2 regions of the Burkholderia cepacia complex sp. TUM26381 genome follow, and region 1 is predicted to be linked to the other one. Evidence: predicted binding sites of a transcription regulator. Region 1 holds the regulator's gene; the other holds the start of a gene.
The links. The regulator LexA, encoded in region 1, represses DNA repair genes until DNA is damaged. The targets are predictions, from matches to a motif close to ACTGTATNNNNATACAGT.

Region 1 (5,491 bases):
CTTGCTGTCGGTCGTCGACATGCGTTCGAGCATTGCGCAAAGTGCAGGTTTGCTGACCGACGTCGCATGCGGCCGCTTCGAGGAAACCGCGCGCGAAATCCTCGAGGAAGGGGTGAACTGGCTGCGCGAGCGTGGCGTGCAGGCCGAAGGCCATTTCGCGTTCGGTTATCCGATCGACGAAATCGCGAATCTTGCGTCGGAACTGAAGGTCGACCTCGTCGTTGTCGGCCACCGGTGCCGCAGCGGACTGTCGCGATGGTGGATGGGCTCGGGCAATACGCAACTGCTCGACCGCGTGAACTGCAGCATTCTGGTGGCGTGCTCGTCGGCGGAAGAGCAGAAAGCCGAAATCGCGCGCGAGCGTGAAGCGGCCACGGCGAACGGCAAATGATCTAAAGACGCGATGGTTGCCTGGTCGGCAATGCGTGCCGGTCAGGCGCCGCACCGCTTCAGCGGTGCGGGCGTCGAGCGCGGCCTGTTATGCGTGCAGGTCGATCGCGGACAATTTCCACGAAAACAGCCCGAAGCGGTGGAATACCGCCGCATAGCGCGTGCCGTCGGCGCTGCGCTGATACGTCACGACGAATTCTTCGATATTCCGGTAGCCCGCGCTGGTTTGCTGCGGATGCGTCGCCTCGCTCGGGCTCGCCGGCGTGGCAGGCGCGGGCGCCGCTGACGACGCGGTCGCAGCGGATGCGTTACTGCTCGCAGCGGCGGCACTTGCCGGCGCCGGATTGGCCGGCGTGGCGGCTGGTGCGCCGCCCGGCGTATTGCCTTGCGGCAGATTCGACAAATCAGGCGGGCGCTCGCCCGGATTGCCGCGCGGCGGCAATCCGCTCATCAGCGCGGCCACGCCCTCCGGGGTCGCGTACGCATCGACCAGCGGGCCGATCAACGCGGACCCGATCAGCGCGCCGATCACCGCAAACGGGTTGTTCTTCTTCACAGCGTCGATCCGGCGCATCAACTCTTCCGTGACCTGCTGTTTGAGGCTGATGCGTAGCGACGGAAAATCGACATACTCGCTAATCGCCTGCGCATCTCGCGCATCGATCGCCGATTTCAGGCGACCGAGCGCGACGTACGGCGACGCGTACGCATAGCCGATCGCCGCAATGACGACGACGATCAGCGCGACGATCAGCAGGGGCTTGAGTCGCCATGCGCGGCTCGGCGATCCAGTCACGTTGCCTCCGGTGCGGGGATGTTCCGCAATCAGAGACCGCCCGGCGTAGCCGATCGTTCCTCCGCGATGCAGCGATCGATCATCCGGCACACGGCATCGATCGTGCCGACCATGATCAGGCGCGACCGGCCGTGATAGACGCGCACCGGTGCGCGACGCGCGGGTTCCGCGTGATTCAGGCCGGCGTTCAGCGATACCCGGGCGAACGCGGGGAGCGCTGACGGCAGCAGGGACGCCTGCCGTTCGACTGCGACTTCTTCTTGCACGGGCGCGGCCGCGGACAGCGGTGCGCAGGGCGTGCGGCCGCGCAGATGACGCAGGCGGCCGAATTGACGGAAAGGCAGCAGACGGGCAAGGCGTTCCATGATGTTCTCCTCAGCGAGACGGAATGTCAGAGTTCGCCCGAGCGGATCAGCCCGACGGCGATGCCTTCCAGCGCGAATTCGGCGCTGCCGGCCTTGACGAAGATGTTTTCGTAATCCGGGTTCTCCGCGATCAGCTCGAGACCGCCCGGCCGGCGCATCAGGCGCTTGACCGTGACGTCGTCGCCGAGACGCGCGACGATGATCTGGCCATCCTTCGCTTCCGTGCGCTTCTGCACGGCGAGGAGATCGCCATCGAGGATGCCGGCGTCGCGCATCGACAGGCCGCGCACCTTCAGCAGGTAGTCGGGCTTGCTCGTGAACAACGCGGGATCGCATGCGTAGTGCTGCGAGATGTGCTCCTGCGCGAGGATCGGGCTACCGGCTGCGACGCGGCCGACGAGCGGCAGCGACAACTGCATCAGGCCGGCGTGCGGCAACGTGAACTGGTGCGGGGCATCTTCGATGCCGAGCAGGCGGATGCCGCGCGACGCGCCGGCCGCCAGCTCGATCACGCCTTTGCGCGCCAGCGCGCGCAGGTGCTCCTCGGCCGCATTTGGCGAGCTGAAACCCAGTTCGGCCGCGATCTCGGCGCGGGTGGGCGGGAATCCGGAGCGCTCGATCGCGCGACGGATCAAGTCGAACACTTGCTGCTGACGGGCGGTGAGTTTGGTCATGGCTCAACTGTATGGATAGACAGTGAGCTGTATTTTTATACAGTACTTCGCGAATTTCAAGTGTTACGTGAGGTTCGACGCGATCACGCCGGTTCCGGCGTGATTTCGCGACGTCCGGACGGCGGTTTATCTGCCGCAACCGTCCATCCCGTCTGCGTTAGCACTTTTGAGTATTAAAAAATGAAGAACGATTATTTTTAATCATGTAACCCGTTCGTTAGACTGGCCCGACATCGCAACACCGACAACACTGGAGAACCAAGGATGGCGAAGCGCAATACGGGGCTGGTGGGCGGAGTGGGCCGCCTGATCGCAACACTCGCGCTGGGCGCGGCGGCGGCGCTGGGCGTCGCGACGCATGCCCAGGCCGATACGACGTTCCTGAACGTGTCGTACGACCCGACGCGCGAGCTGTATCAGGACTTCAACCAGGCGTTTGGCAAGGAGTGGAAGGCGAAGACGGGCGAGACCGTGAACTTCAAGCAGTCGCACGGCGGGTCGGGCGCGCAGGCGCGTTCGGTGCTCGACGGCCTGCAGGCAGACGTCGTCACGCTGGCGCTCGCGTATGACATCGACGCGCTCGCGAACAAGGGGCTCGTCAACAAGGACTGGCAGAAGCGCCTGCCCGACAACGCGTCGCCGTACACGTCGACGATCGTGTTCCTGGTGCGCAAGGGCAACCCGAAAGGGATCAAGGACTGGGACGACCTGACCAAGCCGGGCATCTCGATCGTCACGCCGAACCCGAAGACGTCGGGCGGCGCGCGCTGGAACTACCTGGCCGCATGGGCGTACGCGGTGCACAAGCCGGGCGGCAACGAGCAGACGGCCAAGGAATTCGTCACGAAGCTCTACAAGAACGCAGGCGTGCTCGATTCGGGCGCGCGAGGCGCGACGACGAGCTTCGTGCAGCGCGGGATCGGCGACGTGCTGATCGCATGGGAGAACGAGGCATTCCTGTCGGTGAAGGAATTCGGTACCGACAAGTTCGAGATCGTCGTGCCGTCGGTGAGCATCCTGGCCGAGCCGCCCGTCGCGGTGGTCGACAAGGTGGTCGACAAGAAGGGCACGCGCAAGCTGGCCGACGCGTACCTGAACTTCCTGTACAGCCCGCAGGGCCAGGAAATCGCGGCGCGCAACTACTACCGGCCGCGTTCGAAGAACGTGCCGGCGGAACTGACGAAGCAGTTCCCGAAGCTGAAGCTGTACACGGTCGACGACACGTTCGGCGGCTGGACGAGTGCGCAGAAGACGCATTTCGCGGACGGCGGCGTGTTCGACTCGATCTACAAGCCGCAGTAACGCCATAACGACAGCGGCGCGCCACGACAGCGCGCCGCATCCCCGATTGGCCGCCGGCGCGATTCACTGCGCCGGCGTTTGCGTCGGACCCATGAGCAGCATCGACCCAGCAAGAGCATCCGATGACGACGTACACCTTTCGCAAGCCGAGCGCGCTGCCCGGTTTCGGCGTGACGCTCGGCATCACGGTGGCCTATTTGAGCCTCGTGGTGCTGATCCCGCTCGCCGCCACGTTCCTGAAGACCGCGACGCTGTCGTGGGACCAGTTCGTCACCGCCGTCACGTCGCCGCGCGTGCTCGCGTCGTACCGGCTGACGTTCACGTCCGCACTTGGCGGCGCGCTGATCAACGCCGTGTTCGGCTTCCTCGTCGCGTGGGTGCTCGTGCGCTACACGTTCCCGTTCAAGCGCCTCGTCGATGCGATCGTCGACCTGCCGTTCGCGCTGCCGACGTCGGTCGCCGGCATTTCGCTCGCGGCCGTCTACGCGACCAATGGCTGGGTCGGCCAGTATCTCGCGCCGCTCGGCATCAAGATCGCGTTCACGCCGGCCGGCGTGCTGGTCGCGCTGACCTTCATCGGGCTGCCGTTCGTCGTGCGTACCGTGCAGCCGGTGCTCGAGGATTTCGAGCGCGAGCAGGAAGAAGCGGCCGCGTGCCTCGGCGCGTCGCGCTGGCTGACGTTCCGCCGCGTCGTGCTGCCGGCCGTGCTGCCGGCGCTCCTCACCGGTTTCGCGCTCGCGTTCGCGCGTGCGCTCGGCGAATATGGCTCGGTGATCTTCATTGCCGGCAACGTGCCGATGAAATCCGAGATCACGTCGCTGCTGATCATCACGAAGCTCGAGCAGTACGACTACGCGGGCGCGACCGCGCTGGCGGTCGTGATGCTGGTCGTGTCGTTCCTGATGCTGCTGCTGATCAATACGCTGCAGTGGTATCTGCAGCGCCGCACGAGCAAGGGCGCCAGCGGCCCCGCGCCCGCCACCGTCACCGCCGTCGCGGCAGGAGGCCAGCAATGAGCCAGGAGGCCACCGTCGTGCTGAAAACCCCGTCGCCGGCCGCGCGGGCCGCGAAACGGCTCGACCCCGTCAGCGAGTCGCGCGTCGTGCGCTGGCTGCTCACCGGCATCGCGCTGGCGTTCCTCGCGTTCTTCCTCGTCGTGCCGCTCGCCGCGGTGTTCGTCGAGGCGCTGCGCAAGGGCGTCGGCTTCTATCTCGAATCGCTGGCCGATCCCGATGCGTGGTCGGCGATCAAGCTGACGCTGACCGTCGCCGTGATCGCGGTGCCGCTGAATCTCGTGTTCGGCGTGTGCGCGTCGTGGGCGATCGCGAAGTTCGAATTCCGCGGCAAGGCGCTGCTGACGACGCTGATCGACCTGCCGTTCTCGGTGTCGCCGGTGATCTCGGGCCTCGTGTACGTGCTGCTGTTCGGCGCGCAGGGCTGGCTCGGGCCGTGGCTGCAGGATCACGACGTGCAGATCATCTTTGCGGTGCCGGGCATCGTGCTCGCGACGATCTTCGTCACGTTCCCGTTCGTCGCGCGCGAACTGATTCCGCTGATGCAGGCGCAAGGCACCGACGAGGAAGAAGCCGCGCGCGTGCTCGGCGCGTCGGGCTGGCAGATCTTCCGCCGCGTGACGCTGCCGAACGTGAAGTGGGGCCTGCTGTACGGCGTGATCCTGTGCAATGCGCGCGCGATGGGTGAATTCGGCGCGGTGTCGGTCGTGTCGGGCCATATCCGCGGCCAGACCGACACGATGCCGCTGCACGTCGAGATCCTGTACAACGAATACAACTTCGCGGCCGCATTCGCGGTGGCGTCGGTGCTGGCGCTGCTCGCGCTCGTCACGCTCGCGCTGAAGCTGATCGCCGAGCGTCACCTCGCCGCCGAACTGGCCGGCGCGCGTGACGCCGTTCCCGCACATGCCGGCCCCGTCGCCGCCGTTTCGTCGAAATCGTAAAGAGGCA
Region 2 (5,491 bases), on a different replicon from region 1:
ACCGGCTGGATTCACCGCGCGACGCTGAAGATGAAGCAGGTGAAGATGGTCGGTGGCGTGAACTACGAGCGGATCGACGCGCGCGGGTTGCACGTGTCGTACGGCGAGCAGCGCACCGACCACGAGCTGATCGAAGCCGACACGATCGTGCTCTGCACGGGGCAGGAGCCGCAGCGCGCATTGCTCGCGCCGCTGCAGGCGGCCGGGCGCTCGGTGCATCTGATCGGCGGCGCGGAACTGGCCGCCGAACTCGATGCGAAGCGCGCGATCGATCAGGGCTCACGGCTGGCGGCAAGGCTGTAACGGGCGGCGGCTTTGACGGTCGCCTGGACGGACGTCGCGCGGCGGAGAGCCGCCTGCGCGACGGTTTGCGGCTACCGTCCGGTGCGCCGATTTGCTGACGCAGGGCCGCCATGAACGGCAGCGCCGACCGCGTCACCACGCAACGTGGCGGCGCGGCTCCGGCAGATCGTGACCGCGAACGGTCATGACGCGTCAGGCCGCTTCGGCCCGTTCTTCCTCTTCCGCGTCGAGCATCGCCTTGACGATCAGGTAGATGGCCGGCAGGTCGTCATCGTCGCGGCGCCAGTCGACCGGTTCCTCGACGTCCGCGGCGACCAGCCGGCTGTCGCGCAGCCGGATGAACGCGTCGACGACGGCCGGGTCGTTGCGGTTCAGGAAACCGGCATTCGAGAATGCCAGCTCTTCGACGTTCAGCAGCGCCTGCCAGCTCATCGTGCGGACGGCCGCAGGATGGGTGCGGCGCCGCAGGCCGAGCGCACGTTGCGCGGGGCCGCCCGCGACACGCTGCAAATCGACGACCGCCCGCTGCGCGGCGCGCTCGAAGTGGACGGGATTGAAGCCGGGTTGCTCGGGATCGAATGCGGATGCCTGGAACATGGTCGCCTCACAAAAGTCCGTTCGTCTGTGGATGACGGAATTCGGGTCAAATGGTGCAAAAGCACTGTAAATATATACAGTGTTTGGCGGGGTTTCAAGCCCCGAATGAAGGATTTCGTGCCGCGGCGCTCGCAGCGGGCGGCCGTACCGATCCGGCGAACGGCTTACACCGCTGCCGCGATCGTCTCCCGCAGCCACCGATGCGCCGGATCGCGATGCACGCGCTCGTGCCACAGCATCGACATTTCATAGCCGGGCACCTCGACCGGCGCGTCCACCACCCGCAGCGCGGGCACGTCGCGCACCAGCCGCTCGGGCAGCATCGCGACGAGATCGGTGCTCGCAACGGCCGACATCACGAACAGGAAGTGCGGCACCGACAGCACGACGCGCCGCGCGGCGCCGACCTTCGCGAGCGCTTCGTCCGTCACGCCGAAGAAGCCGCCGCCGTCGGGCGACACGATCACGTGCTCGAGCGTGCCGAACTGCGCGAGCGTCGGGCGCCGTTTCAGCTTCGGATGCCCGGCGCGGCCGATCAGCACGTAACGCTCGACGAACAGCGGCAGGCGCCGCATGCCGGGCGGTGAACCCTCGGTTGTATGGAACGCGAGGTCGATGCCGTTTCGTTCGGCATCCTGCTCGATGCGCGGCGGCACGAGTTCGACGACGGCGAGCCGCGTACCGGGCGCGGCCGAGCGCAGCGTATTCAGCGCGGGCAGCACGATCGTCGATTCGCCGTAGTCGGTCGCGGCCACGCGCCACGTGTCCGTCGCGGTCGCGGGATCGAACGGCGTGGCCGGAATCACCGCGCGTTCGACCGCTTCGAGCGCATCGCGTAACGGCGCGCGCAACGCTTCCGCGCGCGCGGTCGGCCGCATCCCGCGGGGCCCGGGCAACAGCAGCGGATCGCCGAACACGTCGCGCAGTTTCTGCAGCTGTACGCTGACCGACGGCTGCGACATGTTCAGCTTCTCGGCCGCGCGCGTGACGTTGTGCTCGGCGAGCAGCACGTCCAGCGTGACGAGCAGGTTCAGATCGAGCCGTCTGAGATTATTCATGGCTATACCTGGAATATCAGGAATTCATTTCAAATATACCTTTGGCAGCGGCATCCTGCAGTCATTCAATCCACGGAGTGACGAACATGAAGGTGCTGATCGTGTATGCCCATCCCGAACCGCGTTCGCTGAACGGCGCGCTGCGCGACTTCGCCGTCGCGCATCTCGAAGCGGCCGGCCACGCGGTGCAGGTGACCGACCTGTATGCAATGAACTGGAAGGCGGCGTTCGATGCGAACGACGTGACCGATCGTGCGCCCGACGCGCGCTTCGATCCGTCGCTCGACTCGAAGCGCGCATTTGCGGCCGGCACGCAAAGCGACGACATCGCGCGCGAGCAGGAGAAGCTGAAGTGGGCCGACGCGGTGATCCTGCAATTCCCGCTGTGGTGGTTCTCGATGCCGGCGATCATGAAGGGCTGGTTCGAGCGTGTGTATGCGTACGGCTTCGCGTACGGCGTTGGCGAGCATTCCGATACGCACTGGGGCGATCGCTACGGCGAAGGCATGTTTGCCGGCAAGCGGGCGATGGTGGTCGTCACGACGGGCGGGTGGGAGTCGCACTACAGCCCGCGTGGCATCAACGGGCCGATCGACGACGTGCTGTTTCCGATCCAGCACGGCGTGCTGTATTACCCGGGGTTCGACGTGCTGCCGCCGTTCGTGATCTACCGGACGGGCAAGATGAACGAAGCGCGCTTCGCCGAAACGCGCGCGGCGCTCGGCCGGCGGCTCGACGATCTGTGGACCACGCAGCCGATTCCGTTCCGGCAGCAGAACACCGGCGACTACGAGATTCCCGCGCTGACGCTGAAGGACGGGATCGCGCCGGGGAAGGTGGGGTTTGCGGCGCATCTGACCGCGTGACGGTTGCCGCGCACGCCGATGCCGTACGGCACGGGCAACCGCCGCCAAACGCAAAACGACCCGCGCAGCCTGCGAGACATCGCGGGCCGCCCGGGTCGGGCAGCTCGCGGCCGTCGGTCACGGCCGCGCTTCACCGCTGCTTACCGGTCGTCGTCGCGAATCGACGACGGATGCCGGCACAGCGCCCGCACTTCCATCTCCATGTACGGAAACAGCGGCAGCTGGCTCAGCAGGTCATGCAGTTGCTGCACGCTCTCGACGTCGAAGATGCTGACGTTCGCATATTGCCCGGCGATCCGCCACAGATGGCGCCAGACGCCTTCGTTCATCAGCCGCTGGCACATCGCCTTTTCTTCCGCCTTCAGCGTGGCCGCCTTGACCGGATCCATGTCCGCCGGCAGGCGAACGGTCATTTCCACATGAAACAGCATCCTGCACTCCTTGAGTTGTCGATTCGTCGAACGGGAAGGGCGCTCAGGCCTGCGCGCGTGCCCGCTCGACTTCGCTTCCCGGTACGTCCTGCTTTTCCTTGAGCAGCGAGAAATCGAAGTCGATCAGCGCGAACTGCCCGTCGACGCCGTACGGTTTGCCTTCCGCGCCTTCGGCCTGCTTGACCGGCGGGATCAGGCCGTCGCGCGTCGCGAACGCAAAGTCGTCCCACAGATGCGGATCGCCGTCGATGTTGATCTGCGTCGTCAGCTTACGATAACCGTCCGCCGAAACGAAGAAGTGAATGTGCGCCGGGCGATGGCCATGACGGCCGAGCTGGTCGAGCAGTTGCTCGGTCTTGCTGCCCGGCGGCACGCTGTAGCCGACCGGCAGCACGCTGCGGAAGCTGTAGCGGCCGTCGGCGTCGGTGCGGATCGAGCGGCGCAGGTTGAACGCGGGCTGCGACTGGTCGAAGTACGAGTAGTTGCCCAGGTGGTTCGCGTGCCACACCTCGACGAGCGCATTCGCGATCGGTGCGCCGTCCTGGCCGAGCACCTGGCCGCGCATGATCAGCGTCTGGCCCGGATCGGTGCCGTCGTCGAGACGCGCATGGCCGACCGATTCCGGTGCGCCGGCGACATACAGCGGCCCTTCGATCGTGCGCGGCGTGCCGCCCTGGATGCCGGCCTTTTCCTCGGCTTCGTCCATCCGCACGTCGAGGAAGCGCTCGAGGCCGAGGCCCGCGGCGATCAGCCCGAATTCGCGGCCGGCTTCGTTCAGGTAGTTCAGCGCCGTCCAGAATTCGCTCGGCTGCACGTCGAAGTCCTCGATCGTGTAGCAGATGTCCTGCACGATCCGGTTGACGATCGCGCGCACGCGCGGGTTGCCGGGTTTCTCTGCGGCGTCGTCGAAGGTCTTCAGCAGTGCGTCGATGGCTTGCTTGTTCATCTGTGTCTCCGGTTTCGGTTGTCGTGTGGGGATCAGCGGGCGTCGCGTCGCATCCGTTCGATGCGGGCCCAGTCGAAGGTGATGCCGAGGCCGGGCGTCGCCGGCAGATGCAGCTTGAAATCCTCGTAACGCAGCGGCTCGACGAGGATTTCCTCGGTGAGCAGCAGCGGGCCGAACAGTTCGGTGCCCCATTTCAGCGAGTCGAACGTGCTGAACAGTTGCGCGGACGCCATCGTGCCCGCCGCGCCTTCGAGCATCGTGCCGCCGTACAGCTCGATGCCGGCCGCCGCCGCGATCGACGCGACGCTCGCCGCGCCCTGCAGGCCGCCCGATTGCGCGATCTTCACCGCGAACACGTCGGCCGCGCGGTCCTGCGCGAGCGCGAATGCATCGACGGGGCCGTGCAGCGCCTCGTCCGCCATGATCGGCACCTGCGCGAGCTGCGTGAGGCGCTTGAGCCCCGCGCGGTTGGTCGCGGCGATCGGCTGCTCGACGAGGCTCACGCCGGCTTCCGCCAGTCGCGCGCCGGCCCAGATCGCATCGGTTTCGCTCCATGCCTGATTCACGTCGACCCGCACGTCGCCGCGCTCGCCGAGCGCACGCTTGATCGCGACCACGTGTGCGACGTCGTCGGCGACTGCGTTCGAACCGATCTTCAGCTTGAACGCGCGATGGCGGCGGGCTTCGAGCATCGCTTCGGCTTCCGCGATGTCGCGCTGCGTATCGCCGCTCGCGAGCGTCCACGCGACATCGACCGCATCGACCCGGCGGCCGCCGAACAGCTCCGACAGCGGCACGCCCAGACGCTGCGCCTGCGCGTCGAACAGCGCAGTTTCGATTGCGCACTTCGCGAAACGGTTGCCCTGGAACAGCTTGCGCGCGCGCGCCAGCGCGGCGCCCGGACGCGTCGCGTCCATGCCCTGCAGCAGCGGCGCAAAGTACGTGTCGATGTTGACCTTGATGCTTTCGGGGCTCTCCTCGCCGTACGCGAGACCGCCGATGGTCGTCGCCTCGCCGACGCCTTCGATACCGTCCGTGCATCGAACACGGACCAGCACGAGGGTCTGGCAATTCATCGTCGCGACCGACAATTTGTGGGGCCTGATCGTCGGCACGTCGACGAGGATCGTCTCGATGCGTTCGATGGTGGCGGCAGTTGCTATCATGCGATTCCTCCTGTTGGTGCACATGGTAGGAATTCCCGCACCGCGTCGTCCAACACTCTTTCCGACTACTTCCATACCTTTGGGGCATGAAATGGAATTGCGTCAGCTCCGCTACTTCATCGCC

Region 2: a site for LexA is predicted at 964-981, ahead of ACWMMN_RS27975 (DUF2471 family protein). Genes of this name have one in related genera too.

The regions. Positions count from the first base shown of each region.
Region 1 is NZ_CM172006.1:1,725,697-1,731,187, forward strand. Features, by position in the region: gene ACWMMN_RS08155 (universal stress protein) at 1-391, shown strand, start outside; gene ACWMMN_RS08160 (DUF2939 domain-containing protein) at 479-1,186, opposite strand; gene ACWMMN_RS08165 (hypothetical protein) at 1,216-1,551, opposite strand; gene lexA (transcriptional repressor LexA) at 1,578-2,225, opposite strand; gene ACWMMN_RS08175 (sulfate ABC transporter substrate-binding protein) at 2,490-3,527, shown strand; gene cysT (sulfate ABC transporter permease subunit CysT) at 3,650-4,543, shown strand; gene cysW (sulfate ABC transporter permease subunit CysW) at 4,540-5,484, shown strand.
Region 2 is NZ_CM172007.1:2,525,007-2,530,497, reverse strand. Features, by position in the region: gene ACWMMN_RS27980 (NADPH-dependent 2,4-dienoyl-CoA reductase) at 1-303, shown strand, start outside; gene ACWMMN_RS27975 (DUF2471 family protein) at 496-900, opposite strand; gene ACWMMN_RS27970 (LysR family transcriptional regulator) at 1,065-1,958, opposite strand; gene ACWMMN_RS27965 (NAD(P)H-dependent oxidoreductase) at 2,045-2,824, shown strand; gene catC (muconolactone Delta-isomerase) at 2,965-3,255, opposite strand; gene catA (catechol 1,2-dioxygenase) at 3,299-4,201, opposite strand; gene ACWMMN_RS27950 (muconate/chloromuconate family cycloisomerase) at 4,234-5,367, opposite strand; gene ACWMMN_RS27945 (LysR family transcriptional regulator) at 5,459-5,491, shown strand, end outside.